3 regions of the Actinomadura rugatobispora genome follow, and region 3 is predicted to be linked to each of the others. Evidence: riboswitches for the same ligand, from Rfam matches in the RefSeq annotation. Region 3 holds a riboswitch; each other region holds the start of a gene.
The links. A riboswitch is a leader RNA that binds a small molecule or an ion and turns the genes downstream of it on or off. The one in region 3 is predicted to bind thiamine pyrophosphate.
Positions count from the first base shown of each region.

Region 1: another riboswitch for thiamine pyrophosphate. It lies ahead of thiC (phosphomethylpyrimidine synthase ThiC); the one in region 3 lies ahead of ACZ466_RS20945 (purine-cytosine permease family protein).
Region 2: another riboswitch for thiamine pyrophosphate. It lies ahead of thiO (glycine oxidase ThiO); the one in region 3 lies ahead of ACZ466_RS20945 (purine-cytosine permease family protein).

Region 1 covers NZ_AP029191.1:11,278,573-11,286,196, forward strand. Annotated here, with positions in the region: gene ACZ466_RS50555 (sugar phosphate nucleotidyltransferase) at 1-1,784, opposite strand, end outside; gene ACZ466_RS50560 (CDP-alcohol phosphatidyltransferase family protein) at 1,781-2,458, opposite strand; gene ACZ466_RS50565 (sensor histidine kinase) at 2,640-3,890, opposite strand; TPP riboswitch at 3,973-4,084, shown strand; gene thiC (phosphomethylpyrimidine synthase ThiC) at 4,079-5,806, shown strand; gene ACZ466_RS50575 (RNA polymerase sigma factor) at 5,955-6,524, shown strand; gene ACZ466_RS50580 (maleylpyruvate isomerase family mycothiol-dependent enzyme) at 6,616-7,620, shown strand.
Region 2 covers NZ_AP029191.1:8,082,249-8,089,872, forward strand. Annotated here, with positions in the region: gene ACZ466_RS36280 (deoxyribonuclease IV) at 1-645, opposite strand, end outside; gene pknB (Stk1 family PASTA domain-containing Ser/Thr kinase) at 666-2,576, opposite strand; gene ACZ466_RS36290 (DMT family transporter) at 2,681-3,646, opposite strand; gene ACZ466_RS36295 (thiazole synthase) at 3,783-4,571, opposite strand; gene thiS (sulfur carrier protein ThiS) at 4,574-4,810, opposite strand; gene thiO (glycine oxidase ThiO) at 4,807-5,928, opposite strand; TPP riboswitch at 5,917-6,031, opposite strand; gene ACZ466_RS36310 (NAD(P)/FAD-dependent oxidoreductase) at 6,087-7,310, shown strand; gene ACZ466_RS36315 (Rv2175c family DNA-binding protein) at 7,348-7,624, shown strand, end outside.
Region 3 covers NZ_AP029191.1:4,733,434-4,741,057, forward strand. Annotated here, with positions in the region: gene ACZ466_RS20920 (hypothetical protein) at 1-504, opposite strand, end outside; gene ACZ466_RS20925 (heavy-metal-associated domain-containing protein) at 512-718, opposite strand; gene ACZ466_RS20930 (Fpg/Nei family DNA glycosylase) at 1,058-1,921, shown strand; gene ACZ466_RS20935 (SSI family serine proteinase inhibitor) at 2,030-2,497, opposite strand; gene ACZ466_RS20940 (rhodanese-like domain-containing protein) at 2,547-2,879, shown strand; TPP riboswitch at 2,971-3,085, shown strand; gene ACZ466_RS20945 (purine-cytosine permease family protein) at 3,078-4,460, shown strand; gene ACZ466_RS20950 (PAS domain-containing sensor histidine kinase) at 4,597-6,513, shown strand; gene ACZ466_RS20955 (ATP-binding protein) at 6,840-7,373, shown strand.

The sequences.
Region 1 (7,624 bases), 5.9 Mb from region 3:
GCGAGGGTCTCGGTGGGGTTCGCCTCGTCCAGCCGGTTGTTGCGGGTGAGCACCTCCACGCCGACGCGGCCGAGCAGGGTGGGCAGCACGAGGGACGCGGTGCCGCCCGCGCAGTCCAGGACGATCTTCAGCCCGGCCTCGCGGACGCCGGTCATGTCGACGCGGCGCAGCAGGTCGCGGGTGTAGGTCTCGATGGTGCGCGCCGGGTAGGTGAGCTCGGCGATCTCGCCGGGGAACGCCCGGCGGTACTCCTGCCGCCCGAAGACCCGCTCCAGCTTGCGCTGCGCGGCCTGGGACAGGTCGGCTCCGTCGGGGTCCAGGAACATGATGTCGACGCCCTGGGGGTCGCCGGGCGTGGTGCGGATGTAGAGGCCGCCGGCGCAGTCCTCCCGGGCGGTCGCGAACCGCGCCACCGGCAGCGCGCACGCCTCCAGGTCCTGGACGTCGATCGCGGTGGAGGTCAGCGCGCTGATCATCGCGCGCTTGAGGGTGCGGGCGGCGCGCGAGGCGTCCCGGCCGGTGATGACCGCGGTGCCCTTCCTCAGGGTGGTGGCGTACGCGCCGGCCAGCCGGACCGCCAGCTCCGGGGTGATCTCCACGTTGATCAGGCCGGACACCCCGCGCGGGCCGAACAGGCTGCGCTGCCCCCGGGACTCCCAGATGACGCTGGTGTTGACGACCGCGCCGGCCTCGATCGTCTTGAACGGGTACACCTTGACCTGGCTGGAGACGTAGGCCTCGGCCTCGATGACGCACTCGTCGCCGACGATCGCGCCCTCCTCCACGCGGGCGCCGGACATGATGTCGGTGTTCTTGCCGATCACGCAGCCGCGCAGGTTGGTGGAGGGGGCGATGAAGACGTTGTCGTGGACGACGGCGCGGTGCAGGAAGGCGCCCTCCTTGACGACGACGTTGCTGCCGAGGACGGTGAACTCGCGCAGTTCCACGCCCGCCTCGACCTTGGCGTAGTCGCCGATGTACAGCGGGCCCTTGAGCACGGCCTCGGCGTCGACCTCGGCGCCCTCGCCGACCCACACGCCGGGGGACAGCTCGAAGCCGTCGATGTCGACGTCGACCAGGCCGGAGAGCATGTCGGCCTGGGCCTTCATGTAGCTGGCGTGGGTGCCGACGTCCTCCCAGTAGCCGTCGGCGACGTAGCCGTAGAGCGGGGCGCCCGCGGCCAGCAGCGCGGGGAACACGTCGCCGGACCAGTCGACGGCCGTGCCGTCGGCGACGTGGTCGAGCACCTCGGGTTCCATGACGTAGATGCCGGTGTTGACGGTGTCGGAGAACACCTGGCCCCAGGTCGGCTTCTCCAGGAAGCGCTGGACGCGGCCCGCGTCGTCGACGATGATGATGCCGAACTCCAGCGGGTCGGGGACGCGCTTGAGCCCGATGGTGACCAGCGCGCCGTTGTCGCGGTGGAAGCGCATCATGTCGGTCAGGTCGATGTCGGTCAGGGCGTCCCCGGAGATGACCAGGAAGCGGTCGTCGCGCAGCGCCTCGGCGGCGTTCCGGACGCTGCCGGCGGTGCCGAGCGGGATCTCCTCGGTGGCGTAGCTCAGCGCCATGCCGAGCTCCTCGCCGTCGCCGAAGTAGTTGCGGATCAGCGCGGCCAGGAACTGGACGGTCACCACGGTCTCGCCGAACCCGTGCCGCCTGAGCAGGCGCAGCACATGTTCCATGATCGGCCGGTTGACGAGAGGGAGCAGGGGCTTGGGCTGGTTGGCGGTCATCGGGCGCAGCCGGGTCCCCTCGCCGCCCGCCATCACAACGGCCTTCATCGCGGTGTCCGCGCTCCCTTCGGGTCGCCGGCCGGAGGTCCCGGATCGGTCTCGCCGGGCGGGCGGCCCGGGTCGCTCTCTCCGGGCGGGCGCGGCGGGGGCCCCGGGGGGCCGGCGCGGCCGGCCAGCACCAGTCGCCGCGTCTGCTCCCAGTAGAGAAGGGCCGCCCACCAGTACAGGAACGTCCCCCAGATCGCGAACGACCAGCCGATGACCTTCGCGGCGGTGGCCGCCCAGCCCTCGTGGTCGCCGAGCAGCAGCAGCGGGAAGGCGTACAGCAGGCACAGCGTCGCGGCCTTGCCCGCGAAGTGCACCGGCAGCGTGCCCGAGTACCCCAGTCTGCGGGTGATCGGCGCGATCGGGACGATCGCCGCCTCCCGGGCGACCAGCACGGCCACCAGCCACAGCGGGATGATGTCGCGGACCGTCAGCCCGGCCAGGGTCGCCAGGATGTAGAGCCGGTCGGCGGCCGGGTCGAGCACGGTGCCCAGCTTGCTGGTCTGCTCCAGCGCGCGGGCCAGCTTGCCGTCCAGCCAGTCCGACAGGCCGGCGAACACCAGCACGCCCAGGGCCCACCAGTCGGCCTCGATCAGGACCAGCCACAGGAACAGCGGCACGCCCAGCAGCCGGGCGAAACTCAGCGCGTTCGGCACCGTCCAGATCCGTCCCGACACCGCCTCCGCCGCAGCGGCCGACCCGGTCTCGGGGACCGGGCCCCCGCCCGGCTCCGGTGGCCTGTCGACATCAGGGCTCACTGACGCGTCGCCTCCCCTATCCCCCAATGCCCCGACCTTATCGTCAGGGTGGGCGAGGCCCTCGGCGCCCCGGCCCCCCTCCGGGGCCGGCGGCCCCGGCCTACCGGGCGTCGGCGGGGCGGCCGGCGCCCTGGTCACGGGCGTGCCGGTCACCGCCCGTGCCGTCGCCGGCGCCGAGCGGGAGCACGGCCGCCACGACGAACCCGCCCGCGGGGCCGGGTCCGGCCTCGACCGTTCCGCCGACGCTGCGGGCGCGCTCGGTCATCCCGACGATCCCGAAGCCCGCGCCCGTCCCGGCGCCCGCGTCGGCCCCGGCACCTGCACCGCCCGGCGCGGCGGGTCCGCGGCCGTCGTCGGCGACGGTGATCCGCAGGTTCCCGGCGGCGCGTTCCAGCAGGACCTCGACCGAGCCGGCCCGGGCGTGCTTGACCACGTTGGTCAGCGCCTCCTGGACGATCCGGTAGGCCACGATCCCGACCTCGGGCGCCTCCCGTTCGGCGCCGCGCTCCTCCAGGACGGCGGCGAGCCCGGATTCCCGCGCGGCGTCCACCAGTTCGGCGATGCCGGCCGCGCCGGGCGGCACCGCCCCCGGCGCGCCGTCCCCGGCCTCGCGCAGCACCTGGAGGGTGGCCCTCAGCTCGGTGCGGGTGTCGCGGCAGGTCGCGGCGATCTCGTTGAGGCATCCGGCGATCTCGGCGCGGTCCAGGGGACGGCCGGAGGCCACCAGGTGCGCCGCGGCCCCGGCCCGGACGCCGATCACGGTGATGCTGTGGGCGAGCAGGTCGTGCAGGTCCCGGGCGATGCGCAGGCGCTCCTCGGCGACCCGCCGCCGGGCCTCCTCCTCGCGGGTCCGCTCGGCGCGCTCGGCCCGCTCGGTGGCCGCGGCCAGCCGGGCCCGGTGAACCCGCCAGGTCTGCACGCCGACGACCACTCCGACGATGGCCTCGATCACGCCGATCTGCTCGAGCCCGCTGCGCCCGCTGGCGCCCATGGAGAACAGCACCGCGCAGACCAGCAGCAGCGCGGCCGTGCCGAACAGCACCGTGCGCACGCGGCGTCCCATCACCGCGAAGGTGAACAGCGCGAACACCTCGGCGGGGGCGGCGGCGTGGTGCTGGTACTGCAGCAGGTGGTACGGCAGCGCCACCGCGACGACCAGGGCCAGCGCGAGCCCGGGCCGGCGGCGCCGCCAGGCCAGCGGCACGTGCGCCCCGGCCAGCAGCAGCGCGCCGAGCGGGTCCAGGGACCGCACGCCCGGCCAGGCCACCGCGGCGGCCAGCGCCCCCGCCGCCAGGACCCCGGCGAGCAGGGTGTCCAGCGTCACATCCCGCACCCGGGCTTTGATCAACACACCAGCAATCCTGCCCGACCCGGCCCGCTCCCCCAAACCGCCCCCGGTGGACGCCGGCGCGGGCGAAAGGTTAACGTCGTGCCCGACAGATCGCGGGGGCCCGGCGAACCGGGCTGAGATTGCGGCTGGCACGGCCGCTGACCGCTGGAACCTGACCGGGTAATGCCGGCGTAGGGAGAGATCCAGTCATGACCAAGGACGGCTCGGTTCGGCCTGCCCGCAAGACGTACCTGACCGGCTCGCGCGAGGGTCTGCGCGTGCCGATGCGGGAGGTGCCGCTGACCAACGGGGCCTCGGTGGTGCTGTACGACACCTCCGGCCCGTACACCGATCCCGCCTACGAGGCCGACGTGCGGCGCGGGCTCCCGCCGCTGCGCGAGGCGTGGATCGCCGGACGCGGCGACACCGCCGCCTACGAGGGGCGGGCGGCCCGCCCGGAGGACGACGGGCGGCGCTCCGGCGATCCGCTGCGCGACGCCGCGGCCTTCCCGCCGCGACGGCCGCGGCGGGCGACCGGGGAGGCGGTGACGCAGCGGGCCTACGCGCGGCGCGGCGAGATCACCCCGGAGATGGAGTTCGTCGCGCTGCGCGAGGGCGTCGAGCCGGAGTTCGTGCGGGCGGAGCTGGCGGCGGGACGGGCCGTGCTGCCCGCCAACGTCAACCACCCCGAGATCGAACCGATGATCATCGGGCGGAACTTCCTGGTGAAGGTCAACGCCAACATCGGCAACAGCGCGGTGGCGTCCTCCGTCGAGGAGGAGGTCGAGAAGATGACCTGGGCGACCCGCTGGGGCGCCGACACGATCATGGACCTGTCGACCGGCCGGGACATCCACACCACCCGGGAGTGGATCCTGCGCAACTCGCCGGTGCCGGTCGGCACGGTGCCGCTGTACCAGGCGCTGGAGAAGGTCGGCGGCGATCCGGCCGCGCTCACCTACGAGGTCTTCCGCGACACCGTGATCGAGCAGGCCGAGCAGGGCGTGGACTACATGACCGTGCACGCGGGCGTGCTGCTGCGGTACGTGCCGCTGACCGCGCGGCGCAGGACGGGCATCGTGTCCCGGGGCGGGTCGATCATGGCGGCCTGGTGCCTGGCGCACCACGAGGAGAACTTCCTCTACACCCGCTTCCGGGAGCTGTGCGAGATCTTCGCGGCCTACGACATCACCTGGTCGCTGGGCGACGGGCTGCGGCCGGGCTGCGTCGCCGACGCCAACGACGAGGCGCAGTTCGCCGAGCTGCGCACGCAGGGCGAGCTCACCCGGATCGCGGCGGAGTTCGGCAACCAGGTGATGAACGAGGGCCCCGGCCACGTCCCGATGCACAAGATCAAGGAGAACGTGGACCGGCAGCGGGAGTGGTGCGACGACGCGCCGTTCTACACGCTGGGCCCGCTGACGACCGACATCGCGCCCGGGTACGACCACATCACCTCGGCGATCGGCGCCGCGATGATCGGCTGGCACGGCACCGCGATGCTGTGCTACGTGACGCCCAAGGAGCATCTGGGGCTGCCCGACCGCGACGACGTGAAGGCGGGCATGATCGCCTACAAGATCGCCGCGCACGCCGCCGACCTGGCCAAGGGCCATCCGGGCGCGCAGGCCTGGGACGACGCGCTGTCGGACGCCCGGTTCGAGTTCCGCTGGGAGGACCAGTTCAACCTGGCCCTCGACCCGGACACGGCGCGCGCGTTCCATGACGAGACGCTGCCGGCGGCCCCGGCCAAGACGGCGCACTTCTGCTCGATGTGCGGCCCGCACTTCTGCGCGATGAAGATCACTCAGGATGTGCGCCGGTACGCCGGGGAGCACGGGCTGCCGGAGGACGAGGCGCTGGAGGCCGGGCTGCGCGACAAGGCGGCGGAGTTCACCTCCGCCGGCAACCGGATCTATCTCCCGATCGCCGACTGAGCGGCCGGACGGCCACGGGTCCGCGCGGGTCCGCGCGCGTCCGGCGGATCACCGCTGCGCGAACGGGCGGGATCGGGAGAGGATGGGGCGGCGCCGCCCGCCGCGGCGTGCGCGGACCTGTGGTCGGTCAGGACGGGTGGTGGAGCCGGTGGACGCGCCTGGACCCGCGGTGGCCCGCGACGAGGAACTGCGCGCGCGCCTCGCCGCCGGGGACGAGACGGCGCTGGCCGAGGTGTACGACCTGTTCTCTCCGCTGGTGTTCGGGCTGGCCCGGCGGGTGACGGCGGACGCGGACGCGGCCGGGGACGTGACCCAGGAGGTGTTCGTCGGGCTGTGGGAGCGTCCGCTGGCGTTCGACCCGGCCAAGGGGTCGCTGCGCACGTGGCTGGCGACGCTGGCGCACCGCCGCGCGGTCGACTGGGTGCGCCGTGAGAGCCGCCACCGGCGGCCGCCTCCGGTCACGGCCCCGGACGGCAACGGGCGGCCCGGCGTGGAGGAGGAAGTCCTCGAAGGGGAGCTGGCGGCCGGGGTGCGGCGCGGGTTACAGGGCCTTCCGCCGAATCTGCGCGAGGTCCTGGAACTGGCCTACTACCACGGCCTGACCTACCGCGAGGTTGCGGCACGGCTGGGGATCCCGGAGGGGACGGCCAAGTCGCGGATCCGCAGCGCGCTCGCGCGGCTGGCGCGCGAACTGGAAAGCGAAGGGCTCACCTCGTGAGCGCCCGCGCGGCCGCGGGCGCGGTGCCCGCGCACGTACCGGCGACTGGTGGAACGGGCGGGGGCGGCGTACTTTCGGAAGGAGGCCGGGCTTGAGCGAGGAAGGACATCCTGACGTGGACGGGGCTCTCGCCGCCTGGGCACTGGACTCCTGCCCGCCCGAAGAGGCCGCCCGGATCGCCGAGCACGTCGCCTCCTGCGCGGGCTGCTCCGAGGAGGCCGTCCGGCTCCGCGACACCGCTGGGCTGCTGGCGGCGGTCACATCGGCCGCGCCGCCGGCGGAACTGCGCGCGACGGTGCTGTCGGCCGCGCTGAGCAGACGCCGCGCGGGCGTCGCGGTAGGCGTGTCCGAGGAACTGGCGGGCGCGTACGCGCGGCAGGTGGCGCGCATGGACGCGCTGCTGGCCTCGCTGACGGCCGCCGACTGGCGGGCGCCGCTGCCCGAGTTGCCCGGGTACGGCTCAGTCCGGCGCCTGGTCGACCATCTGATCGGGAACGACGCGGCGTTCGCGGGCGATCTCGGGCTCGTCCCGGCGCGCGCGGCCCCCGGCCCGCGCGGGGTGTGGCGGGCGCAGGCCGACGCCGTCGTGCGGGGCTTCGGCGCCGACGTGCGCCTACTGGAGCGCGAGGCGTCGCTGGCCGGGGCCCGGCCGGTCCGCGCTCCGGCGCGCACCGGGCTGGTGCAGCGGACGTTCGAGACCTGGACGCACGCCGACGACATCCGCGCCGTCGTGGGCCGCCCCGCCGAGCCGCCGCCGGGCGGGCATCTGCGGCTCATCGTCGAGATGGCGGTGCCGATGCTGCCGCAGGCGATGCGCGCGTCGGGGCGGGCGCGTCCGGGCCGTACGGCGCGGCTGAGGCTGACCGGGCCGGGCGGCGGCGCATGGGTCGCCCCGCTGGCCCCCGGGGCCCTTCCCCCGCCGGGCGGGCCCGGCACGGCGGCCGCCGTGGACGTGACCGTCACGGCCGGCGCGGAGGATTTCTGCCGGCTGGTGGCCAACCGCCGCCGACCGGAGACGTTCCCGCACGTCGCGGACGGTGACACCGCGCTGGCGGCCGACCTGCTGCACGCCGCCGCCACGCTCGGCTGCGACTGAGACG
Region 2 (7,624 bases), 3.3 Mb from region 3:
GTGGACGAGCTTGAGGCGGCCCGGCCCCACGGTCTCGACCAGGGCGTCGATCGTCTCGGCCACTCCGGCGGGGGAGGACAGGTCGTGGCCGGCGGCGAAGGCGTGGCAGGTGTCGAAGCAGACGCCCAGCTTGGGGTGGTGCTCCAGGCGTTCGAAGAACGGGCCCAGTTGCTGGACCTTGGCGCAGAGCATGTTGTTCTGGCCGGCCATCGGCTCCAGGAGGAGGTCGGGGCCGTCGTCGGGGATCTCCTCCAGGAGCGGGAGCACGTGCTCGCCGACCTGGGCCATGGCGTCGTCGTAGGACTGGGTGACCGCCGAGCCGGTGTGGACGACGACGCCGCGGGCGCCGATGGCGTGGCCGCGTTGCAGTGAGTGGCGGACCGTGGCGAGGGATTTCTCGAGGGTCTCCGCGCTGGGGGAGCCGAAGTTCACCAGGTAGGGCGTGTGGATGTAGACGGGGACGTCGCTTGCGCGCAGCTTGGCGTCTTCGGCGGGTTTGCCTTCGGGGAGGGCCCAGCCGCGGGGGTTGGACACGAACACCTGGATGGTCTCGGCCCCGATCTCGGCGGCGTACTTCAGGCCGCCGGTGGCCAGGCCGCCGGCCACGGGGACATGGCCCCCGATGGGGCTCTTCGGTGAGGTCATAGGGTGTCCAGCTTAGTTCGTCAGCCCCAGATGGTGACCTTGGAACCGCGGGGGGCCTGGCCGCCGATCGGGTTCTGGCCGACGACGCGGTTGCCGACGCGGCTGCCGATCTCGACCTTGAAGCCGGAGTTGCGCAGTGCCTTGCGGGCCTGGTCGATGGGCTGGCCCATGACGTTGGGCACCGGGATCTGCTCGCCGTCGCCGCGGTTGCCGTCGTTGCAGAAGAAGCCGCCGAACAGGCAGTCGCGCTCGTTGACCACGAGCGTGACCTTGTCGCCGCTCGAGACGCCGGTGCCGGGGTCGGGGTCCTGGCCGATGACCGAGCCGGGCGCGGAGTTCTCCCGCTTGCGCTTCTCGACCTTGACGTCCAGGCCCATGCCGCGCAGCTGGTTCTCGGCCTCCTGGCCGTTGCGGCCCAGCAGGGACGGCATCGACATGCCGCTGCTCAGCACGATCCGCACGCGCTCGTCCGGCGAGTGCTTCTGCCCGGCCGCGGGGCTGGTGCGCGTGACGCGGCCCTTGGCGACCGACTGGGACGGGGCGGAGCTGACCTCGCCGGGGGTGAAGCCCTTGTCCTGCAGGATCCGCCTGGCCTCGTCCTCGGACTTGCCGGTCACGTCGGGCACTTCGCGGGGCGTGCGGCCCTTGGACGGCGTCAGCGTGACGGTGGCGCCCTGGGTGACGCGGGCGCCCGGGCCGGGGTCGGAGATCGCGACCTCGCCCTTCCTGACGCGGTCGTTGAACACCGGCTCGGCCACCCGGACGTCGAGGCCGCCCTGCTCCAGTTGGTCGCGGGCGTCGGCGACGCGCATCCCGATGATCTGCTCGGGGACGCGGTCGTACTGGCCGGAGGTCTGGTACCACACGGCCCAGCCGAGGACCACCGCCGCGATCGCGCCGATGGCGATCAGCACGTAGCGGCCGGTGAGGGCGCCGATGGCGCGGTCGGCGGGGGTGCGCCGCGGCGGTGGCGGCGGCGCTCCGGTGGGCGCGGTGCGGGCGTCGAACATCCGGGTGCGGTCCGGTGGCATTCCCGCGGGCATGACGGCGGTGCCCCCCTGCGGCATCCGTTCGTCGATGTCGCGGGGGAGGCCGGCGTGCACCTCGGCCACCTCGGCCAGCATGGCGTTGGCGTCCTGCGGGCGGTCGGCGGGCTGCCGGGCGGTGGCCCGGGTGACCAGCGCGTCCAGGCGGTGCGGGAGGCCCGGCACCAGGGTGGACGGCGGCGGGACGGTCTCGTTGACGTGCTTGTAGGCCACCGCGAGGGGCGTGTCGCCCTGGTGCGGCAGCTCGCCGGTGACCAGTTCGAACAGCATGGTGCCGGCGGCGTAGACGTCCGAGCGGACGTCGGCGCTGCCCGACAGCACCTGCTCGGGGGCGAGGTAGCCGACGGTGCCGATGATCATGCCGGTCTTGGTCATCCCGGACGCGGTCTCGGCCCGGGCCAGCCCGAAGTCGGCGACCTTGGCCTGGCCGTCCTCGGTGATGAGCACGTTCTCGGGCTTGACGTCGCGGTGCACCAGCCCGGCCCGGTGCGCGGCGCCCAGCGCGGCCAGCACCGGCTGCATGACCTCCAGGGCCTCGCGGGGGCCGAGCCGTCCGCGTGCGGTGAGGAGGTCGCGCAGCGTGCGGCCGCGGACGTACTCCATCACCAGGTACACGTGCTCGCCGTCGGTGCCCTGGTCGTAGACGGCGACCACGTTGGGGTTGGACAGCGCGGCGGCGGCCTTGGCCTCGCCGATGAAGCGGCGGACGAACTCGTCGTCGGCGGCCAGGCCGGCGTGCATGACCTTGATCGCCACGGTGCGGTCGAGCCTGATGTCGCGGGCCACGTAGACCGTGGCCATCCCGCCGCGCGCGATCCGGGACTCGATGCGGTAGCGCCCGTCGAGCACGCGCCCGACGAGGGGATCAGCGACCGTAGTGTCCATCAGAGCGAGTGTAAAGGCCTTCCCGGGCGGTTCCCATCAGCCGGGAGGATGACCTCCCCGGCTGATCTTGGCGGCGGGGTCGGGCCTTCTCAGGCCGCCGGCCCTCATCGTACGGCCTCTTCGCCCGCCCGTCCGGGTTCCAGGGGAGTTGGTCCGGTAATGGGGCTTTCGTCCGAAAATTTTACCTTCGGACGTCCGCGGCGGCGGGAGACCGCCACCCCGGCCAGGCAGAGCAGGCCGCCCGCGAGCGTCAGCGCGCCGGGCACCTCGCCGAGCGCCGCCCACGACATCACCACCACCAGGGCCGGGACCGCGTACGTCGTGGCGCCCATCCGCCCCGCCGACGTCCGGGCCAGCGCGTACGCCCAGGTGGTGAAGGCCAGCGCGGTCGGGAAGACGCCCAGGTAGATCATGTTGAGCGTCGCGGCGGTGGAGGCGCCGGCGGCCTCGCCCGCCAGTTGCCCGGCGAAGGGCAGGCAGGCCAGCGCCCCGATCGCGCAGCCGAAGGTGGTGACCTGCAGCGCGCTCGCGTGCCGCAGCGCGGGCTTCTGGCTCACCACGCCCGCCGCGTACGTCACCGCCGCGACCAGGCACAGCAGCACGCCCAGCACCGGCGAGCGGCCCTCGCCCGACATCGAGAACCCGACCACGACCGCACCGGCGAACGACACCGCCATCCCGGCCAGCAGCCCGCGGGGGAAGCCCTCCTTGAGCAGCCAGCCGCCCAGCAGCGCGATGAGCAGCGGCCCGACGTTGACCACCATCGCGGCGGTGCCCGCGTCCACCTGCTGCTCGCCCCAGTTCAGCGCCACCATGTAGAGGCCGAACCACAGCACGCCCGAGGCGGCGATCCCGGGCCAGGCCGCCCGCGGCGGCCATCCCGCCCGGCGGACCAGGCAGATGACGGCCAGCGTCACCGTGCCCGACAGCAGCCGCCCCAGCGCCAGGGCGCCGGGGCTGTAGTCCTCGCCCGCGCTGCGGATCGACACGAACGCCGACGCCCACAGCACGACGGTGACGCCCGCGGCCGCCATGGCGAGTCGCCCGGCGGCCGATTCCTCCTGGTCCATGCGCCGCACCCTAAGTCGCTGTTTCTTCCACCGACACCGAACGATTCCGTGCGGTTGCAGTTGGACACGCCCAGTTTGAGGTGCGGCGATCTTTCAGGTCCAGCGAATATTTCTCCGGGGACGTTTTAACGATGCTTCACTGTCCGGTGGCGATGCCCTCCCAGGGCGAGGACGCCTGCGCGTAGCGGCGCATCGGGATCCGGCCGGCCTGCCGGGCCAGCCGCCCCGCCTCCACGGCGTGCCGCATCGCCGCCGCCATCCGCGCCGGATGCTGCGCCCGGGTCACGGCCGTCGCCAGCAGCACCGCGTCGCAGCCGAGCTCCATCGCCAGCGCGGCGTCGCTGGCCGTGCCCAGACCCGCGTCCAGGATCACCGGGACGCCCGCGCCCTCCACGATCAGCTCGATGTTGTGCGGGTTGCGGATGCCCAGGCCGGAGCCGATGGGGGAGCCCAGCGGCATCACCGCGGCGCAGCCCACCTGCTCCAGGCGGCGCGCCAGCACCGGGTCGTCGCTGGTGTACGGGAGCACCGTGAAGCCGTCGTCCACCAGCTGCTCGGCCGCCTCGACCAGCTCGATCGGGTCGGGCAGCAGGGTGTGCTCGTCGGCGATGACCTCCAGCTTCACCCACGGGGTGCCCAGCGCCTCGCGGGCCAGCTTGGCGGTCAGCACCGCCTCGCCCGCGGTGAAGCAGCCGGCGGTGTTGGGCAGCACCCTGATCCCGCAGTCGCGCAGCACGTCCAGCACCGAGCCGCGGGCCGACGGGTCCACCCGCCGCATCGCGACGGTGGTGAGCGTCGTGCCCGACGCCAGCAGCGCCTCGCGCAGCACGCTCATGCTGGGCACCCCGCCGGTGCCCATGATCAGCCGCGAGCCGATCTCCTCGCCCGCGATCACCAGCGTGTCGTCGTTCGCCCGGGGATCCACCTTCAGCCTCCCTGCACGGCGGTCAGCACCTCGAGCCGATCCGCCTCCGCCAGCGTCGTCGCGGCCCAGTCGGACCGCCGTACCACCTCGTCGTTGAGCGCCGCGGCCACGCCCGAGGCGTCCGGGCCGGAGCGCCCGGTCACCGCGGCGACCGCGTCCGCCACGGTGGTGTCCCCGGGCAGTTCGCGCGGCTCCCCGTTGACCACCACGTTGATCATCGTCGTCGTCTCCTCGGTCATGGCGCCGCCACCAGGCGGTCGGGGGTGAACGCGGCTCCGACCTCGGGCACCGTGCCCTCCAGCAGCGCCTCGGAAAGGATGTCCGCGCTGACCGGGGTCAGCAGGATGCCGTTGCGGAAATGGCCGGTGCCGATGACCAGGCCGGGCAGCGCCGCCGGCCCCATCACCGGGGCGTTGTCGGGCGAGCCGGGCCGCAGCCCCGCCGACACCTCCGCGAACTCCAGCTCGGTGATGCCCGGCAGCAGCTCGCGCGCGTCGCGCAGCAGCTCCCACAGCCCCCCGGCCGTCACCCGCGTGTCGAAGCCCATCTCCTCCTGCGTGGCGCCGACCACCACCTCGCCGTCCTCGCGCGGCACCAGGTAGATCGGGGAGCCCCTGACCACGCCGCGGGTGCAGCGCCGCAGGAACGGCACCCTGGTACGGAGCCGGATCACCTGCCCCTTCACCGGGCGCACGGGTGGAACGATCCCGGGCGGCAGCCCCTCCAGGTCGCCCGACCACGGCCCGGCGGCCAGCAGCACCCGGTCGGCGCGGATCTCGGCGCCGCCCGCCAGCCGCACCCCCGCCGCGGCGCCGCCCTCGACGATCACGGCGGCGGCCCGCTCGCGCACCAGCCGCGCGCCGTGCCGCTCCGCGGCGGCCAGCAGCGCCGGGGCCAGCCGCCTGGGGTCGATCGCGCCGTCCTCGGGGGCCAGCAGCCCGCCCCGCACGCCCGGCGCCAGCATCGGCTCCAGCCGACGGCACTCGCGGCCGGTCAGCGCCTGGACGGGGATGCCGAGCGACTCCTGGAAGCGGCGCAGATCGTCCAGATGCCGCAGGTCGTCGGCGTCGAAGGCGACCTCCAGGAGCCCGTCGGAGCGGTAGCCGGTCGGCAGCCCGGTGTCCTCCTCCAGTTCGGCGGCGAACGCGCCGTACCGGTCGCGGGAGGCCAGGCCCAGCCGCAGCAGCGGCTCCTCGCCGTAGTTCAGCTCGCTGACCGGGGTGAGCATGCCCGCCGCGACGGCGGTGGCGCCGCTCCCGGGGGCCGGGTCGATCAGGGTGACGGCGGCGCCGCGCGCCGCGACCCGCCAGGCGGTCGCCAGGCCGATGACGCCCGCGCCGATGATCGCGATGTCCATCCCGCTCCCTTCGCCGGCATGATCCGGATCAGGTCCAAGCGGTCGGCGGCCCGTCCTAGCCGCCCTCTCAGCCCGGTCGTACCGGACTCCCGCGCACTTTCCCCCCAAGCCTACGTCGCCCGCGGGTCGCTTCCGGCCGCCGACTAGGGTGTGCCGACATGGAGAGCGTGGTCGTGGTGGGCGGCGGGCTGGCCGGGGTGCGCGCCGTCGAGGCGTTGCGGGCCAAGGGATTCCAGGGCGAGCTGACCCTGGTCTCGGAGGAGCGGCACCGGCCCTACGACCGGCCGCCGCTGTCGAAGGCGGTGCTGGCCGGGGAACGGGACGACACGACCGTCGACGCCGACTGGGACGCGCTGCGCGTCCGGCTGCTGCTCGGCGAGCGCGCCACCGCGCTGCGCCCCGCGCCCGAGCCCGGAGGCGGCGGCACCGTCGCCACCACGGCCGGCGACCTGCGCTTCGACGGGCTGGTCATCGCCACCGGCGCCACCCCCGTCACGCTGCCCGGCGACGGGCCCCAGCGGGTGCTGCGCACCATCGACGACGCCCGCGCCCTGCGCGGCCGGCTGACCGTGGGCGCCCGCGTCGTCATCGTCGGCGCGGGCTGGATCGGCGCCGAGGTGGCCACCACCGCGGCCAGGAAGGGCTGCGCGGTCACGGTCGTCGAGGCGGCCGACACCCCGCTGGCCAACGCGATCGGACCGGAGGTCGGCGGGCTCACCGCCCCCTGGTACGCCGAGGCGGGCGTGGAACTGCGCACCGGCGTCAAGGTCGCCGCGATCGAGCCCGGCGGCCTGGCCCTGGCCGACGGCGACCGGATCGCCGCCGACGAGGTCGTGGTCGGCGTCGGCGTCCGCCCCCGGCTGGACTGGCTGGACGGCTCGGGCCTGCTCACCGAGGGCGGGATCGTCACCGACGCCGCGTTCCGCGCCACCGTCGGGGAGGGCCCCGCCCGCCGCGACATCGTGGCGGTCGGCGACTGCGCCGCCTGGTGGTCGGAGCGGTACGGCCGCCGCCTGCTCATCGAGCACTGGGACACCGCCCTGAACGCCCCCGACGTCGCCGCCGCGACCCTCCTCGGCCAGGACGCGTCCTACGACGCCGTCCCCTACTTCTGGTCGGAGCAGTTCGGCCGGATGGTGCAGTACGCGGGCCACCACCCCTCCGCCGAGCGCCTCGTCCACCGGGGCGACCCGGCGGGGGCCAAGTGGGCCGTCTGCTGGCTCACGGGCGACCGGCTTGAGGCCGTCCTCACCGTCGGCCGCCCGCGCGACGTGATGCAGGCCAGGCGGCTGATCGCCGCCGGAACGCCGGTCGACCCGGAGGCCGTCGCGGACCCGGACACCCCCCTCAAGGACGCGGTGCGGACTGGAGGGGACTCCTGAGGGTTTGAGCGACATGGGGGCGTGGTAGGCAGGGGGCGTGACGCAACTGCACGCAACCGTAGAAAGCGCTCTCGATCCCCGGACCGACTCCCTCGTCGGAGAGTGGCTCACCCTCAAGCAGGCGACCGAAGCCCTCGGGATCAAGCAAAGCAGGGTCAAGCAGCTGCTCAGCGAGCGCAAGCTGCTGGCGGTCCGCCGCGACGGCGCCCCGATGGTGCCCGCGGAGTTCATCAAGGACGGGCAGGTCATCAAGGGGCTTCCAGGCACGCTGACGCTGCTGTCGGACGCGGGCTTCGACGACGTCGAGACGCTGC
Region 3 (7,624 bases):
CTGGACGTCGGTGAAGAACCGGTAGGCGCCCGGGTCGGGCAGGGTGAGCGGGATCGTCCAGACGCCGCCGCCGGCCTCGGCCGGGTGCAGGTGCTGGAAGCCCGACAGGTCGCGGCGAGCGATGATCAGGTGCAGCTTCTTGCCGTGCAGCAGCGTGTACCGCGTGACGGGCTTGCCGTCCGGGCCGTCCACCGTGAAGCGGAAGTCGGTCTTCTCGCCCGGCTCGACCGTGGTGGTCTCCGGCCGGAGGGTGTAGCCGTCCTGGGAGACCTGGAGGCCGCCGGGTACGGGGGAGGGGGTATCGCCGCCGGAGGTTCCGTGGCCGCCGCCGTGTCCCCCGCCGGCCTGCGCGCCGCCGCCCGTCCCGTGACCGCCGCCGCCCTTGTGCTGCGCGGTCTCGGTGGTGGCGCCCACGGGGCCGACGACGGTGCCGGCCCCGAGGGCGCCGCCGAAGACGGCGGCCAGGCCCAGGGCGTACGCTCCCAGCTTGGTCGCGGTGTTCATCTCATCCTCACGCCTTCAGTTCGTATCCGGCCTCCTCGACGGCCGCCCGGACCTGGGCCACGTCGAGGGGCGCTGCGCTGGTCACGGTCACCCGGCCGGTCGCGAGGTCGACGGCCACCTCGCTCACGCCGGCGACCTGGCCCACCTCCTCCTTGACCGAGTTCACGCAGTGCCCGCAGGTCATTCCGGTGACGGTGTAGGTGGCGGTGCTCATCGGCACTCCCTCTCTATTTACCCCTGGGGGGTATCTGACGGTTCTGATGGTGGCACAACGTTCACGACATGACAACCCGTACCCCCTAGGGGTTATTTCGCGATCCGGGTCACATCGCCGCCGCGGAGACCGGGCGCGCACCCGCCCCGCGGGGTCGTCCACGAAGTTATCCACACCCCCGCGACCGGGCGAGTGGACGATCTTCATGGAATTTTGTCCCTGTTTGCTGAGCTCTATCCCCTGAAAGTGTCGAACACCCGGGCCCGCGCCCGGTCGTCCACAGTGTTGTCCACAGGTTTCCACAGGGTTGTGGACACCTCCGTCACGGATACTTGAGCCATGCCTGAACTACCCGAGGTCGAGGCGCTCGCCGGATTCCTGCGCGAGCGCGCGGCCGGACACGCCGTCGCCCGAGTCGATGTTCTCGCCATCTCCGCCCTGAAGACGTACGACCCGCCGGTCACCGCGCTCGGCGGCCTGACCGTCACCGGCGTCGCCCGCCACGGCAAGTTCCTCGACATCGACGTGGACGGGCTGCACCTGGTCGTCCACCTGGCCCGGGCCGGGTGGCTGCGGTGGCGCGAGGAGATGCCCGCCAAGCCCGCGCGGCCCGGCGGCAAGAACCCGCTCGCGCTGCGCGTCCACCTCGACGACGGCTCCGGCTTCGACCTCACCGAGGCCGGCACCAAGAAGGGCCTGGCCGTCTACGTCGTCCGCGACCCGCGGGAGGTCCCGGGCGTGGCGACGCTCGGCCCCGACCCGCTGGACGAGGCGTTCACGCCCGAGGCGCTGGCGGCGATCGTCGGCGGCAAGCGCACCCAGATCAAGGGGCTGCTGCGCGACCAGAAGGTCGTCGCGGGCATCGGCAACGCCTACTCCGACGAGGTGCTGCACGTCGCGCGGATGTCCCCGTTCAAGATCGCCTCATCGCTGACCGAGGACGACGTGCGCACCCTCCACGAGGCGATCGTCGGGACGCTGCGGGACGCGGTCGAGCGCTCCCGGGGCCTGGCCGCCCAGGACCTCAAGGGCGAGAAGAAGACCGGGCTGCGGGTGCACGCCCGTACCGGCGAGAAATGCCCCGTCTGCGGGGATGTGATCCGCGAGGTGTCGTTCGCCGACTCGTCGCTGCAGTACTGCCCGACCTGCCAGACCGGGGGCAAACCGCTCGCCGACCGCAGGATGTCCCGCCTCCTGAAGTAGCCGCCGGGCCCGGGTCGGCGGGCTCGGCGGCCGGGGAGTGCGGTTGGCGGGGTCGTCGTCGGCGGGGTGTGGTCGGCGGGGTCGTCGTTCTGTCGGGCGAACGGGCTGTCAGCGGACCTTCGGCACGTCGCCCAGGAGCGGGGCGACCTGCGTCCACCGGTGCAGCTCGCAGCCGTCGGCGCGGGTGAACTTCGCGTCGATCGGCTTGTCGTGCCAGGTGCCCTTGACCGTGGCGATCTCCGGACCACCGTAGATCTTGGTGCACATCTGGTCGGGGGCCGTGGGCTTGAAGGGGTCCTTGGCCTTGGCCAGCGCGGCGCACGCCTGCTGGGCCTTCGGATGGTCCCCGCCCGCCGGATCGCAGCTCAGCGTCCAGGTCGTGGCCGGGGCCTGGGCCGAGGCCTTCACCTGGACGGTCAGGGTGTTCTTCGCCTCCGGGGACCCGGAGGGCTGGACGGACGTCGTGGCCGAGGGCTGGTCAGCGGGGTTGCTCGTGGCCTGTTCTGAGCCGCAGGCCGCCAATGACAGGATCATGGCGAGCCCGGGCGTCGTGAAAAGGAGCGTCCGATACCGCATGCGTGATTCGACGCGGGCAGGGTCCGCAGGGTTCCATGGGGGTGTGATGATTTTCGGGGACGATGTCCCGGCGGTTGACGCGAAGGACGTTCCGCAGGACGCGTACCTGCTGGATGTGCGGGAGCAGGACGAGTGGGACGCCGGTCACGCGCCCCGCGCGGTGCACATTCCGATGGGGCGGCTGAGCGACCGCGCCGCCGAGGTGCCGCGCGACCAGGAGGTCTACGTGATCTGCCGGTCCGGTGTCCGGTCGGCCCAGGTGACCGTCGCGCTCAACCAGGCGGGCTGGCTGGCCAAGAACGTCGACGGCGGCATGAAGCGCTGGGTGGAGACCGGGCGCCCGATGGAGACCGACTCGGGGGCACCGCCGTACGTGGCCTGACCACCGGTCTCATGGGACGAGCGAGGCGGGCGTGACGAATGTGCCGGACCGGGGGTGGTTCGGCCGGTTTCGCCTAGCTACGATTGGCTCGACCGATATCCGCGGGAGCTCGGGCCGACCGGGCTGAGAGGGCGACCTGTAGGGCGTCGCCGACCGCATGAACCTGTCCGGGTAATGCCGGCGTAGGGAGCGTGTCCCATGACGTCCAAGGCCGAACCGCGCCCCAAGAACGGGCCGCGCCCGCATGCCGAGGTGCCCTTCACCCTGGAGGAGCCCGCCCCCAAGGCCCTCGGCTTCTGGGACCAGGGCGCGTTCTGGGCCAACCTCGGCGTCAGCCTCTTCGCGTTCTCCGGCGCGTACACCGTGCTGGCCCCCGACGAGAACGGCCGGCCGACGCTGTCGATCGCGGCCGGGATCGTCGCGATGGTCGTGGGAACGGTCCTGGGCGGGCTGATGCTGGGCCTGGCCGCGGCGCCCGGCGCGCGCACCGGGCAGCCGGCGATGGTGCTGCTGCGCGGCCTTTTCGGCGCCCGGCTGTCGTACGTGCCGACCGTCCTCAACATCGCGCAGCTGATCGGCTGGGGCACGTTCGAGCTGATCGTGATCGCGGACGCGGCCCGGACGCTGTGGGACGGGATACCCCGGTGGGGGTACGTGATCGCGGCCGGGATCCTCACCACCGCGCTGACGATCTGGCCGCTGGGCTCGGTCCGGCTGCTGCGCCGCTACGTGACCGCCGCCGTGATGGTGGCGCTGGTCTACTTCTACGTCCAGCTGCTGCGCGAGCCGCTGCCCGACCTGACCGTGGGGTCGTGGGGCGGCTTCTGGATCGGGGCGGACGCGGCGCTGGCGGTGTCGATCTCCTGGGTGCCGGTGGCCGCCGACTACACCCGGCACGCCCGCAGCGCGCGCGGGGCGTTCGGCGCGGCCGCGGTCGGCTACTCCGCCACGCAGATCTTCGCCTACGTGCTGGGGCTGCTGGCGCTGGCCCTGGTCGCGGGGGACTCCTCCAAGGTGTTCGACCCGTTCCTGGGCGTGACGCTGGGCGTGCTGTTCTTCGCGGTGTTCGTGCTGCGGGAGGCCGACCAGTCGTTCGCGAACGTGTACTCCACGGCGGTGTCCATCCAGAACCTGATCCCGCGCGCCGACCGCCGCGTGCTGACGGTCGCGCTGGGCGCCGGGATCACCGGGCTGGCGCTGCTGCTGGACATCGGGGACTACGCGGCGTTCCTGTCCCTGATCGGGTCGGTGTTCGTGCCGATGCTGGGCGTGCTGGCCGCCGACTTCTTCCTCGGCCGGGGCCGGTGGCGGGCCGCCATCGGGACGGCGGACGCCGACCGGCTCGGCTGGGACACCTCGCGCAACGCCCCGTCCCGCTGGGGGATGATCGCGGCCTGGGCGATCGGCTTCGTGGCCTACCAGCTGATCTACCCGGGCGGGGTGAGCTGGTGGGCGGCCTTCTGGCAGGACGTGCAGGGCGCGCTGGGCTTCACGCCGCAGACCTGGATGAGCGCCTCGCTGTTCTCCTTCCTGCTGGCCGGGCTCGCCGCGATCCTGGTCGGCCGCCTGCGCCGCCGTTGACGGCCGGAGACCGCCGGTGACCGGCGTTTCGCCCGCTTTCCGTGCCCTGACGTGGTGTTCTTCCCTCAGGCCGGAAGGCGGGGTGGGAACTTTTCCAGGGCGGTTGCCCGGCGCGGCCCCGAGTCGCAGTGGCACGATGACAGACGTGCAGACCGTTCACGACCCGATCGCCCGCGCCGTCATCGAGTGCGCGGCCGACGCGATCGTGGCCGTCGACAACGGTTACCACGTCACCGTGTGGAACCCGGCGGCGGAGCGGATGTTCGGCTGGAGCGCCGCCGAGGTCATCGGCCGGCCGCCGCCGATCGTCCCGGACGAGCTCAAGGCCGAGCAGAACGCCGTCCAGGAGCGGCTGCTGACCCGGCGCACCGGCGAGGGCGGCGACGGCGGCCGCATCTCCATCGCCACCCGCCGGTTCCACCGCGACGGGCGGCTGATCGACGTGCGGATCGACACCAGCCTCCTGCAGGACGGCGACGGCGCCCCGCTCGGCTGGGTGGGCGTCTACCACCCGGTCGAGGAGGACGAGGTCGCCCAGCACCACACCGCCGAACGGGCCCGGCTCGTGCGCCGCCTCAACGACATCGTCGCCGACCTCAACGCCGAACTCGACCTGGGCGTGGTGCTCGACCGGATCACCGCCGCGCTGATCGAGCTGACCGGCGCCGACGCGGCCGGGTTCGTCCGGATCGAGGGCGAGCGGCTGCGGCTGGTCAACATGACCGGGCTGCCCGACCACATGCGCGGCGCCACCGCCGACCTGCGCTCCAGCCTGGTCGGCGAGCTGCTGCGGTCGGGCCGGGCGGTGCGGCTGGCCACCGGCCGGCAGCGGCTGGGCGATCTGATCTGGTCGGAGCTGCCCGGACTGCACACGGTGGCGCTGGGGCTGTCGTTCCTGCAGAACAGGCCGTACGGGGCGCTGTACGCGCTGTTCTCCGGCCGCAAGGTCGGACACCGCGAGCTGGAACTGCTGGAGCTGCTGGCCGGGCACGCCGGGGTGGCGGTCGGCAACGCGGTCGCCTACGAGGAGGTGGTCCGGCAGCGGGCGCACGAGCGGGCGGTGATCGACTCCAGCGCGGACGGGATCGCCGTCCTCGACCGCGACGGCCTGGTCCGGCAGTGGAACCCGGCCGCGCACGCGCTCACCGGGATCCCGCCGGAGCAGGCGCTCGGCAAGGAGCTGCCGTTCGAGATGCCCGCGGTCGGCGAGATGCTCACCATCCCGTTCGAGACGGGCGTCTGGCTGAACGTGCTGGTCGCGGAGATCGAGGAGACCGAGGAGCTGGTCGTCGACTTCCGCGACGTGACCGAGGCCAAGGCGCTGGAGGAGGCCAAGGACCTGTTCCTCGCCACCACCAGCCACGAGCTGCGCACCCCGGTCACGGTCGTGCAGGGGTTCGCGAGCACGCTCACCAACCGGTGGGACGAGATGGCCGACGCCGACCGCCGGTCCGCCGTCGCGACCATCGCCGAGCGCGCCCAGTCGCTGGGCCGCCTGGTGGAGCACCTGCTGCGCGGCGCCCGCGCGGGGGCGGACGAGCTGGCCGTGACGATCGAGTCGTTCGGGCTGGCCAGGGTGCTGGAGGGCGTGGTGGCGGGCTTCCGCTCGCTGTCGGACCTGCACCGGGTCGAGCTGGAGATCGCCGACGACCTGCCGCAGGCGCGCGGAGACGCCCTGGCCACCGACATCGTGCTGGGCCAGCTGCTGGAGAACGCCGTCAAGTACTCCCCGGACGGCGGCACGATCACGGTGCGGGCCTGGTGCGAGGACGACGACGTGGTGGTCACCGTGGTCGACGAGGGCATCGGCATCGCCCCCGGCGACCACGAGCGGATCTTCGAGCGCTTCGTGCAGGGCGAGGCGGGCGACCGGCGCCGCTTCGGCGGCATCGGGCTCGGTCTCTACATTGTGAAACGCCTCACAGAGGCGCAGGGCGGGCAGATTTCGGCGCACCCGGCCGCCGGGCACGCGGGCACGCGGATGTGCTTGCGGCTGAAGGCGGCCACCGCGCCGGCCGGTGAGGGCGCGCATCCCGCCGGGGAGCCGGGGTGAACCCGCGTCGCCGCACGCCAGGGCCTTGTGGCGGTGTTACTGCCGTGACCGGCGGTGCGCTTTGGGAACGTTCCCGGCGACGGCAGTGTGACGGACGAAACGCGCGCGTGAGGAGTAATCCGCCGTTGGCTGGATAGATCCATAGATGTTTTCGAGCGGGGTTGTGCTTCCGATCGGCGCCGTATACGGGGGTGATGGGCCGTGACTGGACGGTCGGTCACTCGTTGTGCCAGGAAGCAGGGTGTTTCGCGAAGGTTTCCGGCTTCTGGCTTCCGGGCATTTCGGACGTACCAGAAAGCGCAGCCGGTTTCGCAGGGTCACGGGAGGTGAGGGCGTCGAGCGTCGTACTGCTGCCACACGCGCCGTCCAGCGTCGCGGTCGCCCGTAGGCGCCTCAGCTCCGACCTGACCGCCTCGGGCGTCTTCGAGACCGTGGTCGACGATGCCAGCGTCATCGTCAGCGAGCTGCTCAGCAACGCGCTCCGCCACGCCCGCCCGCTGCCCTCCGGCCAGATCCGCCTCACCTGGTTCCGCAACGGCGACCTCATCGAGCTGTCGGTCAGCGACGGCGGGGCGATGACCGAACCCAGACGCGGCCCCGGGACGCTGTCGTCCCTCGGCGGTCGGGGCCTCGGCATCGTCGAGGCCCTCTCCGAAGGCTGGGGCGTCCGGCACGAGGACGGCTCCACCACCGTCTGGGCGGTGCTGCGCGCCCCCGAGAACGCCGAAGAGACCGTCCACAGCCCCTCCGCGGTGTTCCCCGACTTCGGCTCCCTGGAGGACCTGACCGAGGAGCCGTCCGGCGGACTGCACAACGGCAGCGCCAGAGAGACCGCCCCCACCAGGGCCTTTCCAGGCTGACGGCCGGAGTAGGACCCCGGGTGTTCATCTGCCCGCCCGACCTTGTATGGTCCTCTTCAAGCTCGGGCGCTGTCGTGCCCCCGTCGACACCGCCCGAGCCTCCACACTCTCTTTCAAAGTCCCGGCCTACGGCGCTCGCCTGGCGGCTCGCCCCTGACCGGGCCTTGGCGAGCGCGGCATCGCTCCGCGATCTGGGCGGTAACACTCGCCTCCGGCATCGCCTCACCGCCCAGGTAACGCACTCGCGCGGT